Regions from separate parts of the Enterobacter sp. ECC-175 genome, predicted to be linked through region 1. Evidence: predicted binding sites of a transcription regulator. Region 1 holds the regulator's gene; each other region holds the start of a gene.
What was found. Region 1 encodes sigma-54, which starts transcription at its own class of promoters, with help from an activator protein. Its sites were predicted from a motif close to GTTGGCACANNTTTCGCTNT; they were not measured.
Positions count from the first base shown of each region.

Region 2: a site for sigma-54 is predicted at 1,989-2,008, ahead of hypA (hydrogenase maturation nickel metallochaperone HypA). Genes of this name have one in related genera too.
Region 3: a site for sigma-54 is predicted at 986-1,005, ahead of V1599_RS08815 (amino acid ABC transporter substrate-binding protein). Genes of this name have one in related genera too.
Region 4: a site for sigma-54 is predicted at 2,909-2,928, ahead of glnA (glutamate--ammonia ligase). Genes of this name have one in related genera too.

Region 1 covers NZ_CP143776.1:46,920-52,850, reverse strand. The annotation lists gene elbB (isoprenoid biosynthesis glyoxalase ElbB) at 1-375, shown strand, start outside; gene mtgA (monofunctional biosynthetic peptidoglycan transglycosylase) at 372-1,097, shown strand; gene npr (PTS phosphocarrier protein NPr) at 1,136-1,408, opposite strand; gene rapZ (RNase adapter RapZ) at 1,405-2,259, opposite strand; gene ptsN (PTS IIA-like nitrogen regulatory protein PtsN) at 2,305-2,796, opposite strand; gene hpf (ribosome hibernation promoting factor) at 2,879-3,166, opposite strand; gene rpoN (RNA polymerase factor sigma-54) at 3,189-4,622, opposite strand; gene lptB (LPS export ABC transporter ATP-binding protein) at 4,670-5,395, opposite strand; gene lptA (lipopolysaccharide ABC transporter substrate-binding protein LptA) at 5,402-5,931, opposite strand, start outside; gene lptC (LPS export ABC transporter periplasmic protein LptC) at 5,919-5,931, opposite strand, start outside.
Region 2 covers NZ_CP143776.1:4,163,493-4,169,423, reverse strand. The annotation lists gene hypD (hydrogenase formation protein HypD) at 1-477, opposite strand, end outside; gene V1599_RS19745 (HypC/HybG/HupF family hydrogenase formation chaperone) at 481-753, opposite strand; gene hypB (hydrogenase nickel incorporation protein HypB) at 744-1,607, opposite strand; gene hypA (hydrogenase maturation nickel metallochaperone HypA) at 1,611-1,961, opposite strand; gene hycA (formate hydrogenlyase regulator HycA) at 2,172-2,636, shown strand; gene V1599_RS19725 (4Fe-4S dicluster domain-containing protein) at 2,709-3,317, shown strand; gene hycC (formate hydrogenlyase subunit 3) at 3,314-5,128, shown strand; gene V1599_RS19715 (respiratory chain complex I subunit 1 family protein) at 5,130-5,931, shown strand, end outside.
Region 3 covers NZ_CP143776.1:1,865,717-1,871,647, reverse strand. The annotation lists gene lnt (apolipoprotein N-acyltransferase) at 1-862, shown strand, start outside; gene V1599_RS08815 (amino acid ABC transporter substrate-binding protein) at 1,277-2,182, shown strand; gene gltJ (glutamate/aspartate ABC transporter permease GltJ) at 2,337-3,077, shown strand; gene gltK (glutamate/aspartate ABC transporter permease GltK) at 3,077-3,751, shown strand; gene V1599_RS08800 (amino acid ABC transporter ATP-binding protein) at 3,751-4,476, shown strand; gene rihA (pyrimidine-specific ribonucleoside hydrolase RihA) at 4,597-5,538, shown strand; gene V1599_RS08790 (zinc ribbon-containing protein) at 5,593-5,931, opposite strand, start outside.
Region 4 covers NZ_CP143776.1:566,653-572,583, reverse strand. The annotation lists gene ompL (porin OmpL) at 47-733, shown strand; gene typA (ribosome-dependent GTPase TypA) at 813-2,636, opposite strand; gene glnA (glutamate--ammonia ligase) at 3,013-4,422, shown strand; gene glnL (nitrogen regulation protein NR(II)) at 4,655-5,704, shown strand; gene glnG (nitrogen regulation protein NR(I)) at 5,716-5,931, shown strand, end outside.

The sequences.
Region 1 (5,931 bases):
GGGTTTGGGGCGGCGAAAAATCTGAGCAATTTTGCGTCGCAGGGCGCGGAGTGTCGCCTTGAACCGGAGCTAAAGGCGCTGTCGCTGGCGATGCACGCGGCGGGTAAACCGCAGGGCTTTATCTGTATTGCGCCTGCTATGCTGCCTAAAATTTTTGATTTCCCGCTGCGCCTGACCATCGGAACCGATATCGATACCGCCGAGGTGATTGAAGAGATGGGCGGGGAACACGTGCCGTGTCCGGTCGATGACATCGTGGTGGATGAAGACAATAAAATCGTCACGACGCCCGCGTACATGCTGGCGCAGAACATTGCCGAGGCGGCCGTGGGGATCGATAAGCTGGTGGACAGAGTGCTGGTTCTTACTGAATGAGCCGGAAATTTGCTCCGGGCGCATGGGTAAAACGTCTCCTGCTGCGCGCTATCGTGATTCTGGCGGTCTTTTGGGGCGGCGGGATTGCTCTGTTCAGCGTCATGCCCGTTCCCTTTTCCGCGGTGATGGTTGAGCGTCAGGTTAGCGCATGGCTGTCGGGTGATTTCGGCTACGTTGCGCATTCCGACTGGGCGGGCATGGATGATATCTCGCCGTGGATGGGGCTGGCGGTAATCGCGGCCGAAGATCAAAAATTCCCGGAACACTGGGGGTTTGACGTCGCGGCGATAGAGAAAGCGCTGGCGCACAACGAGCGAAATGAGAGCCGCGTGCGCGGGGCGTCGACGCTATCTCAGCAGACGGCAAAAAACCTGTTTCTTTGGGATGGCCGCAGCTGGGTGAGAAAGGGGCTGGAGGCTGGCCTGACGGTGGGCATCGAAACCGTCTGGAGCAAGAAACGTATTCTGACGGTGTATTTGAATATCGCCGAGTTCGGCGACGGCGTCTTTGGCGTTGAAGCCGCATCCCAGCGTTATTTCAATAAACCCGCCAGCAGGCTGAGCCTCTCTGAAGCGGCGCTGCTGGCCGCCGTCCTGCCGAATCCGATCCGTTTCAAAGCGGACGCGCCTTCGGGCTATGTGCGAAGCCGCCAGGCGTGGATTATGCGCCAGATGCGACAGCTCGGTGGAGAAGGATTTATGGAGAGAAATTCACTCATGTAGGGCGGGAAGCGCAGCGCAACCCGCCTCGGATACAGGGATCAGTCTTCGTCAAACCCGGCGTTGAACAGCGCGATAACCGCGGCCAGGGCTTCCTCTTCCTGAGGGCCAGTGGCTTCCACTTCAATCTGACGGCCTTTGGCTGAATCCAGCATCAGCAGCGCGATCACGCTGTTGGCTTCGGCTTCGGTGCCCTCGTCGTTACGCAGCAGAACCTCTGCATCGAAACCCTGCATCAGCTCAAACAGCTTCATCGCCGGGCGGGCGTGCATGCCCAGCTTGTTGGTGATCTCAACGGTCTGTTTTACGGTCATGTTTTACGTTTTTCCAGCGTGCGATGACGGGACTGAACGTTCTTCCCGCGCGAGCGGAAGTAGTCGGCCAGCTGTTCGGCGATATAGACCGAACGATGTTTACCGCCGGTACAGCCAATCGCCACCGTCAGGTAGCTACGGTTGTTGGTCTCCAGCATAGGTAACCATAGCTCAAGGTAGCTTCGCGTCTGGTAAATAAAATTGTGAACTTCTGTGTGTCTGTCGAGGAACGCCGCCACGGGCTTATCGAGGCCGGTCATTGGGCGCAGCTTAGGGTCCCAGTGCGGGTTCGGCAGGAAGCGCACGTCGAAAACATAATCTGCATCGATAGGAATGCCGTGCTTGAAGCCGAAGGATTCAAACACCATCGTCAGCTCGCGCTCGCGTTTGCCCAGCAACCGGGTGCGCAGCATTTCCGCCAGCTCATGCACGGACATTTCGGAGGTGTCGACAATCAGGTCGGCGCGGGAGCGTAGCGGCTCCAGCAGATCGCTCTCCTCGTCGATGGCGCTTTCCAGCGAGAGATTTTTACTGGAAAGAGGATGCAAACGACGCGTGTCGCTGTAGCGACGGATCAGCGTATTGCGGTCAGCATCAAGGAACAGCAGCTGAGGCGAGAAGGCTTCCGGCAGGCTATTCATTGCCTGTTCAAAAACTTCAGGTGATTCCGGCATATTACGGACGTCAATGCTGACTGCCGCCGAGATTTGTCTGTCTGCGAGCGTGCGGGCCAGATCGGGCAGCAGCACCACCGGCAGGTTATCTACGCAGTAAAAGCCCATATCTTCCAGCGCGCGCAGGGCCACGGACTTTCCCGAACCCGAACGACCGCTGACGATCATCAGCACCATGTTCCGTTTCTCCTCAGGGCAACAGATGTGAAGGTCATCTCCCGGTTACTCATCTTCCTGGCGGCCTTCTGATTCCGTGATAATTTGATATAGCTCTTCATCACTTTGCGCGGAGCGCAGCCGACGACAAATGGTTTTATCCGCCAGACGTTTCGCGACCAGCGAAAGGGTATGCAGATGCGTTTTCGTCTGGTCCGCGGGCACCAGCAGCGCGAAGAGGAGATCGACGGGCTGGTTATCGATAGCGTCGAAGGCGATTGGCGTTTCGAGCTGCACGAAAACACCGACGGCACGCAGGGTGTCTTCTTCCAGTTTGCCGTGGGGGATCGCAATGCCGTTGCCGATGCCGGTACTGCCCATTTTTTCGCGGGTCAGAATGGCTTCGAACACGACCTGCGGCGGCAGGCCCAGCTGTTTCGCGGCCAGTTCACTGATGATCTCCAGCGCACGTTTTTTGCTCTGGCAGTGAACGCCACTGCGGGTACATTCCTGGTTAAGGACATTGCTCAGTTGAAGAGCGGAATCGTTGTTCATCATAATTTCACCTAAGCGCTAACTGTACAAATGGCCCGTTGTGCTCCACAACAGGCCGTCCTGCACCCGTTAACTGCCCGGACAATTAGTGTTGTTTCAGTTTATCTTTATGTTTATTAAGCTGTCGCGCAAGCTTGTCAATCAAGCCGTCGATAGCAGCGTACATGTCTTGCCCTTCCGCACTGGCATGAAGTTCACCCCCGTTAACGTGCAGGGTGGCATCCGAGATGTGAGTCACTTTCTCCACTTTTAACACAATATAGACCTGATTGATCCTTTCGAAATACTGCTCGAGCTTGGCGAACTTCGTGTTCAAAAACTCACGTAAGGCGTCAGTAATTTCGACATTGTGTCCTGTGATATTGAGCTGCATAGTGTCTTCCTTATCGGTTGTGTCACACCAGTTGTTTACGCTGGTTTGACGGCGGAATGGATAAAGACTCTCGATACTTCGCAACGGTACGTCGTGCCACCATAATACCCTGGTCGGACAGCAGGGTGGTCAACTTACTGTCGCTCAGTGGCTTCGCGGGGTTTTCCGCGGCGATCAACTTCTTCACCAGCGCGCGAATTGCCGTTGACGAGGCTTCGCCGCCGCCCTCGGTGTTCACGTGGCTGGAGAAGAAATACTTAAGCTCAAATATGCCGCGCGGACTGTGCAAATACTTTTGCGTGGTCACGCGAGAAATGGTTGATTCATGCATCTCGACGGCCTGGGCGATATCGGCCAGCACCATCGGTTTCATAAACTCTTCGCCTTGTTCAAAGAAGGCCTGCTGCTGTTCAACAATGCAGCGGCTGACGCGCAGCAGCGTATCGTTTCGGCTTTCAAGGCTTTTAATCAGCCATCGTGCTTCCTGTAAATTACTGCGAATGTATTGATTATCGGAATCGTTACGCGCGCTGGTGCACAGGGAGGCGTACTGCTGATTGATTTGCAGGCGAGGAAGGCTGTCGGAATTGAGTTCAACGATCCATCTATCGTTATGCTTTCTCACCAGCACGTCCGGAATCACGTATTCCGGTTCGCTGGTCTGGATCGACTGCCCGGGACGCGGATCGAGCGACTGGATCAGGTTTACCGCTTCCTTCAGCACCTCTTCTTTGAGGCGCGTTACGCGCATGAGCGAGCGGAAATCGTGGTTAGCCAGCAGATCGAGATGTTCGCTGATGATCAGGCGGGCTTCGTCAATCCAGGGCACGCCCTTGTCGAACTGGGAGAGCTGGATCAGCAGGCAGTCGCGCAGATCTTTCGCCGCCACGCCCACCGGGTCAAAGCGCTGAATGCGTTTTAAAACGGCTTCCACCTCTTCGAGTTCGATCTCGTCGTTACCGATGCTTTCGAGAATATCGTCCAGCGTGACGGTTAAATACCCGGTGTCATCAACGGCGTCGACAATCGAGGTCGCAATGGCGCGATCGGTATCGGAGAAAGGCGTCAGCTCCACCTGCCACATCAGGTAATCCTGTAGCGACTGGGTGGTTTCCCCCTGATAAACGGGCAGCTCGTCATCCTGATAGTCAGCGCGCGTGCCTGAAGGGGTACCCGCAGTGTAGATTTCATCCCAGCTGGCATCGAGAGGAAGCTCATCCGGCATCTCTTTTTGCTCAAGGGCGTCAGCGGTGTCGAGCGTTTCGGTATCCTGCGTTTGCTGAGCGTCTACTTCTTCATGAAGATCGGTTTGCTCCAGCAGCGGGTTACTGTCCAGCGCCTGCTGGAGCTCCTGCTGGAGTTCTAACGTGGACAGCTGCAACAGGCGGATTGCCTGCTGGAGCTGAGGCGTCATCGCCAGTTGTTGGCTCAGCCTTAATTGCAAACCTTGCTTCATATTCAGAGCATTTTTCTCCGCGCCGGCGTTACGTTACCTCTACCCTATCAGAGTCTGAAGTCTTCCCCAAGGTAGACGCGCTTAACATGCTCATCTTCAAGGATCTGCTGCGGCGTACCGTGGGCAATCAAATGGCCCTGGCTCACGATATACGCACGTTCACAAACGGCCAGCGTTTCGCGAACGTTGTGGTCGGTGATCAGCACGCCAAGCCCGCTGTCGCGCAGATGCTCGATAATACGTTTGATATCGATGACGGAAATCGGGTCAACGCCCGCAAACGGTTCATCCAGCAGAATGAATTTTGGGTTGGCTGCCAGCGCGCGGGCAATCTCAACGCGGCGGCGTTCACCGCCGGAGAGCGCCTGGCCGAGGCTGTCGCGCAGGTGTTCGATGTGGAACTCTTCCATCAGCTCGTTCGCGCGGTCGGTGCGCTGCTCGCTGGTGAGATCGTCACGGATCTGGAGCACGGCCATCAGGTTATCGAAAACGCTCAGGCGACGGAAAATGGACGCTTCCTGGGGCAGGTAGCCTATGCCACGACGCGCGCGCGCGTGCAGCGGCAGCAGGCTGATATCTTCATCATCGATGATGATATTGCCCGCATCGCGAGGCACGATGCCCACAACCATGTAAAAGGTGGTGGTTTTACCCGCACCGTTTGGGCCAAGCAGGCCGACGATTTCGCCTGAATTCACGGTCAGACTGACATCTTCCACGACGCGGCGGCCCTTATAGGCCTTCGCGAGATTTTTAGCAGTTAATGTTGCCATAACGAATTAGTTACTCTTCTTCTGTGCCGGGGCCTGGCTTTTATCCTGCAGCTGAGACGGAACAAGCACGGTAGTCACGCGTTTGCCTTTCTCGCTGGAGGCCTGCATTTTCTGCTCTTTCACCAGGTAGGTGATCTTGTCGCCGGTAATATTGCTGTCCAGCTGTTCCAGATAGGCGTTACCGGTTAGGATGACGAGATCTTTCGCCAGCTCATAGTGCATGTGCGAGGCACGGCCTTTGACCGGCTTTCCGTTATCCTGCATCTGGTAGAAGGTCGCCGGATTGCCGTAGCCATCAATAATCTCTTTGCCCTGTTCACCGCCTGGGCGAGTGACCACCACTTTATCGGCGTTGATTTTGATCGTGCCCTGAGTCATCACAACGTTGCCGGTGAACGTAACGACATTACCCTGCATATCAAGCGACTGCGTGTCGGATTCGATATGGATCGGCTGTTCGGTGTCACCCGTCACGGCAAGCGCGGGAAGGCTGGCCGCCAGCAGCGCGCTGGCAATAACAACTTTAAGGCTGAGTT
Region 2 (5,931 bases), 490 kb from region 1:
CTGGAGCGTGATCGCAGTTGCGGGCATGGTGGTTTCAAAACCGAGCCCAAAAAAGACTACCTTGCGCGTCGGGTTTGCCGCTGCCAGGTTGAGGGCGTCCATCGGCGAGTACACGATGCGCACGTCCGCCCCGCGGGCTTTGGCCTGCAGCAGAGAGCCATTTTTACCCGGCACGCGCATCGCGTCGCCAAAGGTGCAGAAGATGACGTCGGGCTGGCGGGCAATCTCAATGCAGCTGTCGATGCGCCCCATCGGCAGCACGCAGACCGGGCAGCCGGGGCCGTGGATGAACTCGATGTTTTCCGGCAGCAGCTGGTCGAGGCCAAACTTGAAGATGGCGTGCGTATGCCCGCCGCAGACCTCCATAATTCGCAGCGGCCGCTGTGCGGTGTAGTCCAGCAGGGCGGCGCGTTTTTTCAGCCGTGCGATAAGCCGCATAACCCGCTCCGGCGCGCGGTATTCGTCAACGTAACGCATGGATCACCGCTCCTCGCCGTACAGCAGCGCGCCCACGTCAGGCTCGACGTCGAACATATTTTGCAGCGCTTCGAGCGTGTCGCGCGCTTCCGCTTCGTTAATCACGCTCATGGCAAAGCCCACGTGAACCAGCACCCACTGCCCCAGCCGCGAGGCACCGGATTCATCCCGGTCGCCCACCAGCGTGAGATCGACATCGCGCAGCACGCCGCAGACGTCCACCTTTGCCTGGTTCCCCTCAATGGAACGTATTTGCCCCGGAACGCCTATGCACATCGTTCGTTCTCCAGCCAGCTCAGCCAGGCGTCCATGCCGTCACCGCGCGTAGCGGACACCAGCAGGATGTGAATGTCGGGATTCACCTCGCGGGCGTACGCGAGGCACTTGTCCACGTCGAAGTTGAGGTACGGCAGCAGGTCGATTTTGTTCAGCAGCATCAGCGAGGCGGCGGCGAACATGTGCGGATATTTAAGCGGCTTGTCTTCCCCTTCGGTGACCGAGAGCACCGCCACCTTATGCCGCTCGCCAAGATCGAAGCTCGCCGGACACACCAGATTGCCGACGTTCTCGATAAAGAGAATGCCGTTATCCGCCAGCGGCAGGCGCGGCGCGGCATCGGCAATCATCTGCGCGTCGAGGTGGCAGCCTTTACCGGTATTCACCTGAATGGCGGGCGTGCCGGTCTCGCGGATGCGCGCGGCGTCGTTGACGGTTTGCTGATCGCCCTCGATGACCGCGCAGGAGACGCGTGCGTTCAGCCGCTTCAGGGTCTCGGTCAGCAGCGTCGTTTTGCCGGAGCCGGGGCTGGAGACCAGGTTCAGCACCAGCTGCTGGCGGGCGGCGAAGCGGGCGCGGTTGCGGGCCGCCAGCCGGTTGTTCTTGTCGAGCACGTTGATTTCAACGTCCAGCATCTGGCGCTGGCTGATGCCCGGCGCGTGGGTTCCGGCTTCCCCGTGGCCGTAGTGCAGATCGCCCGCAGCGGACTGGCGCGGCGTGAAGGTCAGGCCGGTCAATGCCGCAGCCGGACGCGGCGCGGGTGAAAAGGGCGCGGAGCGAAACGCGGAGTGGGGGCGATGTTCATCCCCTTCAATATACAGGTTGCCTTCAGCGCAACCGCAGGTACTGCACATAGGTTACTCCCTCTCGATTTCGAGACGTTGGATCTGCATGCCGTCATCCGCCACGATGCGCAGCCCGGCGCGTTGGCACTGGGGGCAGCGCTGGACCTTTGATGACAGCAGGGTGACGTACTGCTGGCACTCGCCGCACCAGCACTCCGCCTGCTGCTCTTCGATATGAAGTTCGCAGCCTTCCGCCAGCGTGCCGCGGCACACCAGCTCAAAGCAGAAGGTGAGGGCGCTGGTTTCGATGCAGGAAAACGCGCCGATTTTCAGCCATACCCCGGTAACGCGTTTCGCGTGGTTTTGCACTGCCTGCTGTTCGATAAGCTCCAGCGCCCGCTGGCAGAGGGTGATTTCGTGCATGACGCCTCCTTAATAACGGGAAGGCTTAATGCAATAACGGTGCCAGCTTAATTTACGGTAGGGCGTGACGATGACGTCGCTGTCGAAATGACACGTCGACATCACCGTTGTGACAGCGGATGCTTTTAAAAATCACATTTAAATCAATGAATTAAAAACTGGCATGGAATCTGCTCTACGGCTGCTATCTCCATTAACCGGATACCTTTTATGACGATTTGGGAAATAAGCGAAAAAGCGGATTACATCGCACAGCGCCACCATCAGCTCCAGGAGCAGTGGCACCTTTACTGCAACGCGCTGGTTCAGGGGATCACCCTGTCAAAGGCTCGCCTGCATCACGCCGTAAGCTGCGCGGCGCAGGGCGACATGCGCTTTGTCCTGTTCGACCACTTCACGATTTACGTCACCCTGGCGGACACCTTCAACAGCCACACCATCGAGTACTACGTCGAGACGAAAGAGGGTGAGAAGGAGCGCATTGCGCAGGCCGAGCTGATGGCCGACGGCATGGTCGACGGACACGTCAGCAACCGCGACCGCCAGCAGGTGCTGGAGCATTACCTGGAAAAAATCGCGCCGGTTTACAACGGCCTGTACGCCGCGGTCGAGCACGATCTCCCGGTCAACCTCAGGCAGCTTATCGCCACAAGTACATCCGCCAGCGTGGCCTGATTATCCAGTGTCGAGAAGTGTCGATAAGACAGATTTTTTCGTCAAAAATGACTATCACCAGAGGATTGCCCGGTGAACCGTTTTGTAATTGCTGACTCGACGGTCTGTATTGGCTGTCGCACCTGTGAAGCGGCGTGTTCGGAGACGCACCGCCTGCACGGGCTGCAGTCGATGCCGCGCCTTCGCGTCATGCGTAATGAAAAAGAGTCTGCCCCACAGCTCTGCCACCACTGTGAAGATGCCCCCTGCGCGGGCGTCTGCCCCGTTAACGCCATCACCCGCGCGGATGGCGCAGTCCAGCTCAATGAAAGCCTGTGCGTAAGCTGCAAGCTGTGCGGCATTGCCTGCCCGTTCGGGGCGATTGAGTTTTCCGGCAGCCGCCCGCTGCATATCCCGGCGAACGCCAACTCGCCAAAAGCTCCACCTGCGCCTCCGGCTCCCGCACGCGTCAGCACGCTGCTGGACTGGGTGCCCGGCGTGCGCGCCGTGGCGGTGAAATGCGACCTGTGCAGCTTTGATGAGCAAGGCCCGGCCTGCGTGCGCACCTGCCCGACGAGGGCGCTGATTCTGGTCAACATTCGCGACATCGCCCGCTCCAGCAGGCGCAAGCGTGAGCTAACGATCAATACCGACGTTGGCGATCTGTCACTGCTTCAGGCGCATCAGGGGGGAGTGAAATGAACGCGATATCCATGATTAACGGCGCGGTGGCGTGCTTTGCCGCTGCCGCCGTGCTGGCGCTGCTGTTCTCGTTTCATAAGGGCCTGAGCGGCTGGATTGCCGGAATCGGCGGGGCGGCAGGCAGCCTGATGGCGCTGTTTGCCGGCAGCGCGGTGCTGCTCGGCGGAACCGCTGCCCAGGCGGTAATGCCGCTGATTCGCCATACGGTTCTGTTCACGCCGCTAAACGCCATCTGGCTGGTGACGTTTGGCCTTTGCGGGCTGTTTATCAGCCTGTTTAATATTGACTGGCACCGTCATCAGCACGTCAAAGCCAACGGCCTGCTGGTCAACCTGCTGATGGCAACGGCGGTATTAACCGTGATTGCCAGCAACCTCGGGGCGCTGGTGGTGATGGCCGAAATTATGGCCCTCTGCGGCGTGTTCCTGACGGGCTGCAGCGCTTCCGGCAAGCTCTGGTTTGCGCTGGGCCGCCTCGGCACGATGCTGCTGGCGCTCGCCTGCTGGCTGGTGTGGCAGCGTTTCGGCACCCTGGATTTTGCCGTGCTGAGAGGCCAGCCGCTGGGCAACGACGTCTGGCTGCTGGGCGTCGCGGGCTTTGGCCTGCTGGCGGGGATCATCCCGCTCCACGGCTGGGTGCCGCAGGCGCACGCCACTGCCTCCGCGCCTGCCGCCGCGCTGTTTTCTACCGTGGTGATGAAGGTAGGCCTGTTCGGCATTCTGACGCTGTCGCTGATGGGCGGCCAGCCGCCGCTGTGGTGGGGCGTCGCGCTGCTTGTCGCAGGCATGATCACCGCGTTCGTCGGCGGGCTGTACGCGCTGATGGAGCACAACATCCAGCGCCTGCTGGCGTACCACACGCTGGAAAACATCGGCATTATTCTGCTGGGCCTCGGCGCGGGCGTGGCCGGGCTGGCCCTCAGCCAGCCTGCGCTGATCGCCGCCGGGTTCATCGGCGGCCTGTATCACCTCATCAACCACAGCCTGTTTAAAAGCACGCTGTTCCTCGGCGCGGGGAGCGTCTGGTTCCGCACCGGCCATCGCGATATCGAAAAGCTCGGCGGCATCGGCAAGAAAATGCCGGTCATTTCGCTTGCGATGCTGGTGGGGCTGATGGCGATGGCGGCGCTGCCGCCGCTGAACGGCTTTGCCGGGGAGTGGGTGATTTACCAGTCCTTCTTCGCGCTGGGCCAGAGCGATGCGTTTATCGCCCGCCTGCTTGGCCCGCTGCTGGCCGTCGGGCTGGCGATCACCGGGGCGCTGGCGGTGATGTGCATGGCGAAAGTCTATGGCGTCACCTTCCTCGGCGCGCCGCGCACGCGCGAAGCGGAAAACGCCTGCTGCGCACCGCTGCTGATGGCGATAAGCGTTGTCGCACTCGCCCTATGCTGCATTGCGGGCGGCGTGGCCGCGCCGTGGCTGCTGCCGCTGCTGGGCAACGCGGTTCCGCTGCCGCTCGCGACGGCGCATACCGCCGTTTCTCAGCCGATGATGGCGCTGCTGCTGATTGCCGCGCCGCTGCTGCCGTTCGTGCTGATGCTGTTCTTCAGGCGCGATCGGCTTCCCGCGCGCTCGCGCGGCGCGGCGTGGGCCTGCGGCTACGAACACGAACAGTCGATGGTGATTACCGCCCACGGCTTTGCCATGCCGGTGAAGGAGAACTTTGCCGCCGTGCTGAACCTGCGCCGCTGGCTTAACCCGGCCATCCTGATCCCCGGCTGGCAGAGCGCCGCCGCGCCCGCGCTGTTCCGCCGCCTGGCGCTGATCGAGCTGGCGGTACTGGTGGTGATTGTGATTTCTCGAGGAGCCTGACATGAGTCTGTTACTGGCAATACTTCAGGCGCTGGTGCTCTTTGCCGCCGCGCCGCTGCTTTCCGGCATCACGCGCGTGGCGCGCGCCCGGATGCACAACCGCCGCGGACCCGGCGTGCTTCAGGAGTACCGCGATCTGTTCAAGCTACTCTCGCGCCAGAGCGTGGCGCCGGACGCCGCGGGCTGGGTCTTCCGCCTGACGCCGTTTGTGATGGTCGGGGTGATGCTCACCATCGCTACCGCGCTGCCGGTGGTCACGGTGGGGTCGCCGCTGCCCGCGCTCGGCGATCTCATTACCCTTATCTACCTTTTCGCCATCGCGCGCTTCTTCTTTGCGATTGCGGGCCTGGACACCGGCAGCCCGTTTACCGGCATCGGCGCCAGCCGCGAGGCGATGCTCGGCGTGCTGGTTGAGCCGATCCTGCTTTTGGGGCTGTGGGTGGCCGCGCAGGTTGCGGGCTCAACGCATATCAGCCATATCGCCGATACCGTCTATCACTGGCCGCTTGCGCGCTCCATTCCGCTGGTGCTGGCGCTTTGCGCCTGCGCGTTTGCCACCTTTATTGAGATGGGCAAGCTGCCGTTTGACCTTGCGGAAGCGGAGCAGGAGCTCCAGGAAGGGCCGCTCACCGAATACAGCGGCTACGGCTTTGCGGTGCTCAAGTGGGGCATCAGCCTGAAGCAGCTGGTGGTGCTGCAGATGTTTGTCGGCGTCTTCTTCCCGTGGGGGCAGATGATCCACTTCTCCGCCGCGGGGCTGGTGCTGGCGGTGGTGATTGCCGCGCTCAAGCTGCTGGTCGGCG
Region 3 (5,931 bases), 1.8 Mb from region 1:
GGTGCAGGGGGATATTCCTCAGGCGCTGAAGTGGGATGAAAATCAGCTTATCAACACGCTGAAAATCTACGCCAACGCCACCGAGCAGGTGATGGGAAAATCCCAGATGGTGATCTGGCCGGAGTCCGCCATTCCGGATCTGGAAATTAACCAGCAGCCGTTCCTGAAGATGATGGATAACCTGCTGCGCGCGCGCGACACCACGCTGATTACCGGAATCGTTGATGCGCGGCTCAACCAGCAGAACCGCTACGACACGTACAACACCATCATTACGCTCGGCAAGGGCAGCGAGTATAGCTACGACTCAAGCGACCGCTACAACAAAAACCATCTGGTACCGTTTGGCGAGTTTGTGCCTCTGGAGTCGATTCTGCGCCCGCTGGCTCCGTTCTTTGACCTGCCGATGTCATCCTTCAGCCGCGGGCCGTACGTTCAGCCGCAGCTGCACGCGCACGGCTTTGCGCTGACGCCCGCCATTTGCTACGAAATCATCCTCGGCGAGCAGGTGCGCGATAACTTCCGTCCGGATACCGACTACCTGCTGACCATCTCGAACGACGCCTGGTTTGGCAAGTCGATTGGCCCGTGGCAACACTTCCAGATGGCGCGCATGCGTTCGCTTGAGCTGGCTCGCCCGCTGCTGCGCAGCACCAACAACGGCATCACCGCCGTGATTGGTCCGCAGGGTGAAATTCAGGCGATGCTCCCGCAGTTCACCCGTGACGTGCTGACCGCAAAGGTCACGCCAACCACGGGCCTGACCCCGTACGCCCGTACCGGCAACTGGCCGCTGTGGGTGCTGACCGCGCTGTTTGGCTTTGGCGCCGTGGTAATGAGCCTTCGTCAGCGTCGCAAATAACCTTCCCCCTCACCCTAGCCCTCTCCCCACAGGGGAGAGGGAACGGTTCTCTGCACTTTTTCAAAATCCAGCTCCGCCTTTTCCCCTCTCCCTTCCAGGGAGAGGGATAGGGTGAGGGTCAATTCTGGCACGCCTATTGCTTTGATTATCCCCGCAAACGCTTTCTGGCTTAACGTGCAACCTTGTCGCACCAGCGTAGATCGTCGGTAGCACCGAAACGGTGCAACGGGAGATTATTGCCTCTGAATGGTGCGGCGCGCTTCGCAAAAATAAACAATAACGCAGCAAAATCTTTACATTAAGCCAGACTAAATGTTAACAAGCTTGCATAACACTGCACTCGCACAGCGCGAGATATAACAACATCACAATGGGTATCAATGCGTCACTGACGCTGATAAGAAGGAGTTGGGTATGCAATTACGTAAACTGGCCACAGCAATGCTGATGATGGGGATGTCGGCGGGCGTCGTTCACGCTGAAGACGCTCCGAAAGCAGGAAGCACGCTCGACAAGATCGCCAAAAACGGCGTTATCGTGGTCGGCCACCGTGAATCATCCGTCCCGTTTTCTTACTACGACAACACGCAAAAAGTCGTGGGCTATTCACAGGACTACTCCAACGCCATCGTTGAAGCCGTGAAGAAAAAGCTGAACAAACCCGATCTGCAGGTGAAGATGATCCCAATCACTTCACAGAACCGCATTCCCCTGCTGCAGAACGGCACCTTCGATTTTGAGTGTGGTTCCACCACCAACAACCTTGAGCGCCAGAAACAGGCGGCCTTCTCCGACACCATCTTCGTTGTCGGCACCCGTCTGCTGACCAAGAAAGGCGGCGACATCAAAGATTTTGCCGATCTGAAGGGTAAAGCGGTCGTCGTGACGTCCGGCACGACGTCAGAAGTGCTGCTGCACAAGCTGAACGACGAGAAGAAAATGGATATGCGCATCATCAGCGCGAAAGACCACGGCGACTCCTTCCGTACCCTGGAAAGCGGTCGCGCCGTCGCGTTTATGATGGACGATGCGCTGCTGGCCGGCGAGCGTGCAAAAGCGAAGAAACCGGACAACTGGGAAATCGTGGGCACCGCGCAGTCTAAAGAGGCCTACGGCTGCATGCTGCGCAAAGACGACGCCGACTTTAAAAAGCTGATCGATGACACCATCGCGCAGGCGCAGACCTCCGGCGAAGCGGAAAAATGGTTCGACAAATGGTTCAAGAACCCTATTCCACCGAAGAACCTGAACATGAACTTCGAACTGTCCGATGACATGAAAGCGCTGTTCAAAACACCAAACGACAAAGCTCTTAACTAATTAGAACAACAGGGGCGGGAATACCTGCCCTCTCGATTGTCGGGAAGCACGGACAGACTATACGCGGAGTGGTCGTTCCCCACTCAGCGCGAAAATGAGCTTCTCACCAATCTTCGAGGGTAGCGCTGCTACCCTTTTTTTTCTGGAGTTTATTATGTCAATCGACTGGAACTGGGGCATATTTCTGCAACAAGCCCCGTTCGGCAACACCACCTATCTCGGCTGGCTCTGGAGCGGCTTTCAGGTCACCGTTGCGTTATCCATAACGGCGTGGATTATCGCGTTTCTCGTCGGCTCGCTGTTCGGTATTCTGCGTACCGTACCCAACCGCTTTCTCTCCATGCTCGGCACTCTGTATGTGGAACTGTTCCGAAACGTTCCGCTGATCGTGCAGTTCTTTACCTGGTATCTGGTGATCCCGGAACTGCTGCCGGAAAATATCGGCATGTGGTTCAAGGCAGAGCTGGACCCCAACGTGCAGTTCTTCGTCTCCTCCATGCTGTGTCTGGGGCTGTTCACCGCCGCGCGCGTCTGCGAGCAGGTACGCGCGGCCATTCAGTCGCTGCCGCGCGGACAGAAGAACGCCGCGCTGGCGATGGGGCTGACGCTGCCGCAGGCCTACCGCTACGTGCTGCTGCCAAACGCCTATCGCGTCATTGTCCCACCGATGACCTCAGAGATGATGAACCTGGTAAAAAACTCGGCCATCGCCTCGACCATCGGCCTGGTGGACATGGCCGCGCAGGCGGGCAAGCTGCTGGATTACTCCGCACACGCGTGGGAGTCCTTCACTGCCATTACGCTCGCGTATGTTCTGATTAACGCTTTCATCATGCTGGTAATGAACCTGGTTGAACGCAAAATTCGCCTGCCGGGCAATATGGGGGGCAAATAATGTACGAATTTGACTGGAGTTCTATCGTCCCTTCCATGCCGTACCTGCTGGATGGCCTGTTGATTACGTTAAAAATCACCGTCATTGCCATCATCATCGGTATCGTCTGGGGAACCCTGCTGGCGGTGATGCGCCTGTCGAGCTTTAAGCCGCTCGCCTGGTTTGCGACCGCGTACGTTAACGTTTTCCGCTCCATCCCGCTGGTGATGGTGCTGCTGTGGTTTTACCTGATTGTTCCCGGCTTTCTGCAAAACGTGCTGGGGCTGTCGCCGAAAACCGACATCCGCCTGATCTCCGCGATGGTGGCGTTTTCGATGTTTGAGGCCGCGTACTACTCTGAGATTATCCGTGCGGGCATTCAAAGCATCTCCCGCGGGCAGTCCAGCGCCGCGCTGGCGCTGGGAATGACGCACTGGCAGTCAATGAAGCTGATTATTCTGCCGCAGGCGTTTCGCGCCATGGTCCCGCTCCTGCTGACGCAGGGCATAGTGCTGTTCCAGGATACCTCGTTGGTCTACGTTCTTAGCCTGGCGGACTTCTTCCGCACCGCGTCAACCATTGGCGAGCGTGATGGTACCCAGGTTGAGATGGTCCTGTTCGCGGGCGGGGTCTATTTTGTGATTAGTTTAAGCGCGTCGCTGTTGGTCAGCTGGCTGAAGAAAAGGACTGTATGATGATTTCCCTGAAAAATGTTTCAAAATGGTATGGGCACTTTCAGGTGCTGACCGACTGCTCCACCGAAGTAAAAAAAGGCGACGTGGTCGTGGTGTGCGGGCCGTCCGGCTCCGGAAAATCGACGCTCATTAAAACGGTGAACGGCCTGGAACCCGTGCAGCAAGGCGAGATCGTGGTTAACGGCACCAGGGTTAATGACAAGAAGACAAATCTGGCTCAGCTGCGCTCCCACGTTGGGATGGTGTTTCAGCACTTTGAGCTGTTCCCGCACCTCTCCATTATTGAGAACCTGACGCTGGCGCAGGTAAAAGTGCTTAAGCGCGATAAAAAGGCGGCGCGCGAAAAAGGGCTGAAGTTGCTTGAGCGCGTGGGGCTTTCCGCTCACGCCGATAAATTCCCGGCACAGCTTTCCGGCGGCCAGCAGCAGCGCGTGGCGATCGCCCGCGCGCTGTGTATGGACCCCGTCGCCATGCTGTTCGACGAACCCACTTCGGCGCTCGATCCCGAGATGATCAACGAAGTGCTGGACGTCATGGTCGAGCTGGCTCACGAAGGGATGACCATGATGGTGGTGACGCACGAGATGGGCTTCGCCCGCAAGGTGGCCAACCGCGTGATCTTCATGGATGAAGGGAAGATCGTCGAAGACTCGCCGAAAGAAGAGTTCTTCGCCAATCCGAAATCCGATCGCGCAAAAGATTTCCTCGCCAAAATCCTGCACTAATCTTTTCAGCGCGCAATCTGCGGATTGCGCGCTGCCTCACGCTTTCTCTCTCTTCTTCTCGTCGGCGTCTCAATGCAGCGTTAACCTTGTCACAAAATAACGCCAAGCATGGAGAACCTTATGGCACAGCCAATTATTCTCGATTGCGATCCGGGTCATGACGACGCGATCGCCCTCGTTCTTGCCCTCGCCTCCCCGGAGCTGGACGTCAAAGCCGTCACCTCGTCCGCCGGAAACCAGACGCCTGATAAAACCCTGCGCAACGTGCTGCGCATGCTGACGCTGCTTAAGCGCACCGATATCCCGGTCGCGGGCGGCGCGGTTAAGCCGCTGATGCGCGATCTGATTATTGCCGACAACGTCCACGGCGAGAGCGGCCTTGACGGCCCGGCGCTGCCGGAACCGGCCTTTGCGCCGCAAAGCTGCACTGCCGTAGAGCTGATGGCAAAGGTGCTGCGCGAAAGCAGCGAGCCCGTTACGCTGGTGGCAACCGGCCCGCAAACCAACGTGGCGCTGCTGCTGAACAGCCATCCCGAGCTGCACGCTAAGATCGCGCGCATCGTCATCATGGGCGGCGCGATGGGGCTGGGTAACTGGACGCCAGCGGCGGAGTTCAACATCTTTGTTGACCCGGAAGCCGCTGAGATTGTGTTCCAGTCCGGGTTACCGATTGTGATGGCGGGGCTGGACGTCACCCACCGCGCGCAGATTATGGCGGAGGATATTGAGCGCTTCCGTGCCGTCGACAATCCGGTTGCGACAACCGTTGCGGAGCTTCTCGATTTCTTTATGGAATACCATAAGGCTGAGAAATGGGGCTTCCACGGCGCGCCGCTGCACGATCCTTGCACCATTGCCTGGCTGCTGAAACCGGAGATGTTTACGACGGTGGACAGGTGGGTTGGCGTGGAAACGCAGGGAAAATACACGCAGGGCATGACGGTGGTGGATTACTACTCGCTGACCGGGAATAAGCCGAATACGACGGTGATGGTGGATATCGATCGGGAGGGGTTTGTCGATTTGCTGGCGGAGAGGCTGGCTTATTATAGTGCGGCCTGATGCCCTCACCCCGGCCCTCTCCCACAGGGAGAGGGAGCAAACCTGTGCTTTTATTTAGGGTTCAAACGGCCGACGCTGGAACTGGTCGTGCCCGCATTTCGGGCACAGCGGGAGCACGTCTGGCGTATAAATCGCAATATGATGATGGCATTTCTCGCAAACCAGATTCCCCAAACCCACCACCTCACCGCTGTGGTAAACGCCGTGGTGGTTTAGATCCTGAAACACCTCGCGCCACTCCAGCTGGGTTTTATCGGTAATATCCGCCAGCTCCTGCCACAGGCTTTCTTTAATTACCCGCATAAAGACGCTGTCGGCAACCTCGTCCTGGCTCTCCGCGTAGCTGCGCGCAAACTCTTCCAGGTCGCGACGAACGGCGCGCGTCACCTCTTC
Region 4 (5,931 bases), 520 kb from region 1:
GTCTACAGGAAGGGCGGCCCTTCTGTACCTGATACATGGACAAATTATGAAAAGAATCATTACTACACTTATCGTGTCGTCTGTGTCCTGCACCGCATTTGCCGGTGCGTACGTGGAAACCCGTGAAGCCTACAACACGGCCTCTGAGCTGCACGAAGTGATCCTTCGCGCGGGCTATAACTTCGATATGGGCGCGGGGCTGATGTTCACCAACGCCTATAACGTTGGGAAATGGGATGAGCTAAAGCACAGCTATAACGAAATTGAGGGGTGGTATCCGCTCTTTAAGCCCACTGACAAACTGACGTTCCAGCCCGGTGGGTTAATTAACGACAGCAGCGCGGGCTCCGGCGGGGCCGTTTACCTGGATACTAACTATAAATTTATCGACTGGTTTAACCTGACGTTTCGCTATCGCTATAACCATAACAATTACGATACGCCGGACTATAACGGGCAGATGGATAAGAACGACACGCACGAATTTGCCAACTACTGGAACTTCAAAGTGACGGATGCGTTTTTCTACACGTTTGAACCACACTTTTTCCAGCGCGCGAATGATTACCACAGTAAAAATGGCAAAGACCACCACTGGGAAATCACCAATAAGTTCAGCTATAAGTTCGACAAAAATTGGCTGCCGTACCTCGAACTGCAGTGGCTGGACAGATGGAATGACTACAACCGCGAGCAGTACCGTATTCGCTTGGGGTTACGGTATTCGTTCTAATAAAAAAGCCGCTGAGCGATCAGCGGCTTTTTACCTGCCGGGTGGCGCAAGCGCTTACCCGGCCTACGGATTGACCGTCTTACTCTTCTTTCGCACCGCGCATGGCGCGTTTACGATCGTTTTCGGTCAGGTGACGTTTACGGATACGAATTGACTGTGGAGTCACTTCTACCAGTTCGTCGTCATCGATGAATTCCAGAGCTTGCTCCAGGGTCATCTTGATCGGTGGAACCAGAACCGTTGCTTCGTCCGTACCGGACGCACGCATGTTGGTCAGTTTCTTACCGGTCAGGCAGTTTACGGTCAGGTCGTTAGAACGGCTGTGAATACCGATGATCTGGCCTTCGTACACTTCTGCACCGTGACCCAGGAACAGCTTACCGCGGTCCTGCAGGCTGAACAGTGCAAACGCAACCGCTTTACCCTGACCGTTGGAGATCAGAACGCCGTTGTTACGCTGGCCCACGTCGCCAGGACGAACGTCGTCGTAGTGGCTGAAGGTGGAGTACAGCAGACCGGTACCAGAGGTCATGGTCATGAACTCTGAACGGAAGCCGATCAGACCGCGGCTTGGGATCACGTAGTCGAGACGTACGCGGCCTTTGCCGTCTGGATTCATGTTTTTCAGGTCGCCTTTACGCTCGCCCAGAGCCTGCATCACAGAACCCTGATGCTGCTCTTCAACGTCCAGCGTCACGTTTTCGAACGGCTCTTGTTTACGGCCGTCGATTTCGCGGAAGATAACTTTCGGACGGGAAACCGCCATCTCGAAACCTTCACGACGCATGTTTTCGATCAGAACTGACAGGTGCAGCTCACCACGACCGGAAACGCGGAAGGCGTCCGCATCTGGGGTTTCTTCAACGCGCAGCGCAACGTTGTGCACCAGCTCTTTGTTCAGGCGGTCAAGGATCTGACGAGAGGTAACGAACTTACCTTCTTTACCGCAGAACGGAGAGGTGTTGACGTTGAAGAACATGGATACGGTTGGTTCATCAACGGACAGGGCCGGCAGCGCTTCGACGTTCTGCGGGTCGCAGATGGTGTCGGAGATGTTCAGCTCACCCAGACCGGTGATGGCAATGATGTCGCCTGCTTCAGCGATGTCGCTATCGATACGCTCAAGACCCAGGTGAGTCAGAACTTTACCGACTTTACCGTTACGGGTTTTGCCTTCGCTATCGATGATAGTAACCTGCTGGTTAGGCTTAACTTTACCGCGCTTGATACGACCAATGCCGATGACGCCAACGTAGTTGTTGTAGTCCAGCTGAGAGATCTGCATCTGCAGGGTGCCGTCGAGATCGACGTTTGGAGCCGGTACACGGTCAACAATCGTCTGATACAGCGGGGTCATGTCTTCCGCCATATCTTCGTGGTCCAGACCGGCAATACCGTTCAGCGCAGAAGCGTAAACGATAGGGAAGTCCAGCTGCTCGTCGGTCGCGTCGAGGTTAACGAACAGGTCGAATACCTGATCAACAACCCAGTCAGGACGCGCGCCAGGACGGTCAACTTTGTTGATAACAACAATTGGCTTCAGACCATGGGCAAACGCCTTTTTGGTCACAAAGCGCGTCTGCGGCATTGGGCCATCCATTGCGTCAACGACCAGCAGAACGGAGTCTACCATGGACATTACACGTTCAACTTCACCACCGAAGTCGGCGTGGCCTGGGGTATCAACGATGTTGATACGGTAGTCATTCCATTTGATGGCGGTGTTTTTGGCGAGGATGGTAATCCCACGCTCTTTCTCCAAATCGTTGGAGTCCATCACGCGTTCTTGAGTTTCGGCACGAGCATCAAACGTACCGGACTGCTGCAGCAGCTTATCAACCAGGGTAGTTTTACCATGGTCGACGTGCGCGATGATGGCGATGTTACGCAATTTTTCGATCACAACTTTGCCTCAGGCATTTAGAAATAGCGCGTTATTGTACACGGATTAATCGCACTACAAAACAGGATCACAAACATCCCCCGCAAACAAGTATTGCAGAGATGCTTTGTGATCGCTTTCACGGAGCGGTAAAAGGGCACTTTAACGTAAATTGCACCAATATGGTGCTCAATGTTCACATTGAAGCACTATACTGGTGCAACAAATCCATTGTAGTGCAGCACTTTTGCACTATGGTGCGCATGATAACGCCTTTTTGGGGTGTTTTAAAAGTTGGCACAGTTTTCGCTTTACAGAAATACAGTAAAAAAATGGCAGCACGGCCGATTTGAAGACCTCGTTACCACGACGACAATGACCAATCTGGAGAGTAAGTATGTCCGCTGAACACGTTTTGACGATGCTGAACGAACATGAAGTGAAGTTTGTTGATCTGCGCTTCACCGATACCAAAGGTAAAGAACAGCACGTCACAATTCCTGCTCATCAGGTGAACGCCGAATTCTTTGAAGAAGGCAAAATGTTTGACGGCTCCTCCATCGGCGGCTGGAAAGGCATTAACGAATCCGACATGGTTCTGATGCCAGATGCCTCTACCGCGCTCATTGACCCGTTCTTCGAAGAGTCTACGCTGATCATCCGCTGCGATATCCTCGAGCCAGGCACGCTGCAGGGCTACGACCGCGACCCGCGCTCCATCGCGAAACGCGCTGAAGAGTACCTGCGTTCTACCGGCATCGCGGACACCGTGCTGTTCGGGCCAGAGCCAGAATTCTTCCTGTTTGACGACATCCGCTTCGGCGCGACGATTTCCGGTTCCCACGTGGCTATCGATGACATCGAAGGCGCATGGAACTCCTCCACCAAATACGAAGGTGGTAACAAAGGTCACCGTCCTGGCGTGAAAGGCGGTTACTTCCCGGTTCCTCCGGTCGATTCTTCACAGGACATCCGTTCCACCATGTGTCTGATCATGGAAGAGATGGGCCTGGTCGTTGAAGCGCATCACCACGAAGTGGCGACCGCTGGTCAGAACGAAATCGCAACCCGCTTCAACACCATGACCAAGAAAGCGGATGAGATTCAGATCTACAAATACGTTGTGCACAACGTGGCGCACCGTTTCGGTAAAACCGCGACCTTCATGCCAAAACCAATGTTTGGCGACAACGGTTCCGGTATGCACTGCCACATGTCCCTGTCCAAGAACGGTACCAACCTGTTCTCTGGCGACAAGTATGCCGGTCTGTCCGAGCAGGCGCTGCACTACATCGGCGGCGTGATTAAGCACGCGAAAGCGATCAACGCCCTGGCGAACCCAACCACCAACTCCTATAAGCGTCTGGTCCCAGGCTACGAAGCGCCGGTCATGCTGGCCTACTCTGCCCGTAACCGTTCCGCTTCTATCCGTATCCCGGTGGTTGCCTCTCCGAAAGCGCGTCGTATCGAAGTGCGCTTCCCGGACCCGGCTGCTAACCCATACCTGTGCTTCGCCGCGCTGCTGATGGCCGGCCTGGACGGTATCAAGAACAAGATCCACCCAGGCGAAGCCATGGATAAAAACCTGTATGACCTGCCGCCAGAAGAAGCGAAAGAGATCCCACAGGTTGCAGGCTCTCTGGAAGAAGCCCTGCAGGCGCTGGACGCAGACCGTGAGTTCCTGACGGCTGGCGGCGTGTTCACCGATGAAGCGATCGACGCTTACATCGCGCTGCGCACCGAAGAGAACGACCGCGTACGCATGACGCCGCACCCGGTTGAGTTCGAACTGTACTACAGCGTTTAAAGCAGTATGAAAACTCTGCACGATGCATCGTGAGAGTTTAAAAACCAATGGATTTCTCGCTACAGCAACGCGGCTGTAGCGAGAAAGACGCAGGTTTTAGTTGCCGTGGAAACTTTTTGGCCCATCTTCGGATGGGCTTTTTTCTCCGCCAACGGCCTGATTCCTCGCGCTTTTTGACGACAAAAAGCTATACTGCACTAAATTAGTGCAACCAACTCCAGGAGACTGCTGAATGGCAACCGGCACGCTGCCCGATGCTGGGCAGATCCTCAATTCCCTGATTACCAGCATTTTGCTTGTCGATGACGAGCTGGCCGTGCATTACGCCAACCCGGCGGCGCAGCAGCTGCTGGCGCAGAGCGCGCGCAAGCTGTTTGGCACCCCGCTCCCGGAGCTGCTGAGCTATTTCTCGCTGAACGTTGAGCTGATGCGCGAAAGCCTGCTCGCCGGACAGGGGTTTACAGACAATGAAGTAACGCTGGTGATTGACGGGCGCTCGCACATTCTCTCCCTGACGGCGCAGCGTCTTCCTGACGGCATGATCCTGCTGGAGATGGCGCCGATGGACAACCAGCGCCGCCTGAGCCAGGAACAGCTTCAGCATGCGCAGCAAATAGCCGCTCGCGACCTGGTGCGCGGCCTGGCCCACGAAATCAAAAATCCGCTGGGCGGCCTGCGCGGCGCGGCGCAGCTGTTAACCAAAGCGCTGCCAGACCCCTCGCTGGCGGAATACACCAACGTCATCATCGAGCAGGCGGATCGCCTGCGTAACCTGGTGGACCGACTGTTAGGGCCGCAGCACCCCGGCATGCATGTCTCAGAAAGCATTCACAAGGTGGCGGAGCGCGTGGTGAAGCTCGTGTCGATGGAGCTGCCGGAAAACGTCACCCTGGTGCGCGACTACGATCCCAGCCTGCCGGAGCTGGCGCACGATCCTGACCAGATTGAACAGGTGCTGCTGAACATCGTGCGTAACGCGCTGCAGGCGCTGGGGCCGGAAGGGGGCGAAATTATTCTGCGCACCCGCACGGCGTTCCAGCTCACGCTGCACGGCGTGCGCTACCGCCTGGCGGCGCGCATCGACGTTGAGGATAACGGGCCGGGCATTCCACCGCATTTGCAGGACACGCTGTTCTACCCGATGGTGAGCGGGCGCGAAGGCGGTACTGGTCTGGGATTATCCATTGCCCGCAGCCTGATTGACCAACACTCAGGCAAAATTGAATTTACCAGTTGGCCGGGACATACCGAGTTCTCGGTTTTCCTGCCGATTAAAAAATAAAGGTGACGAGTATGCAACGAGGGATAGTCTGGGTAGTCGATGACGATAGCTCCATCCGTTGGGTGCTTGAACGCGCGCTTACGGGGGCCGGATTAAGCTGCACAACGTTTGAGAGCGGCAGCGAGGTGCTCGACGCACTCACCACCAAAACGCCGGACGTGCTGCTGTCAGACATTCGTATGCCGGGCATGGACGGGCTGGCGCTGCTCAAGCAGATCAAACAGCGT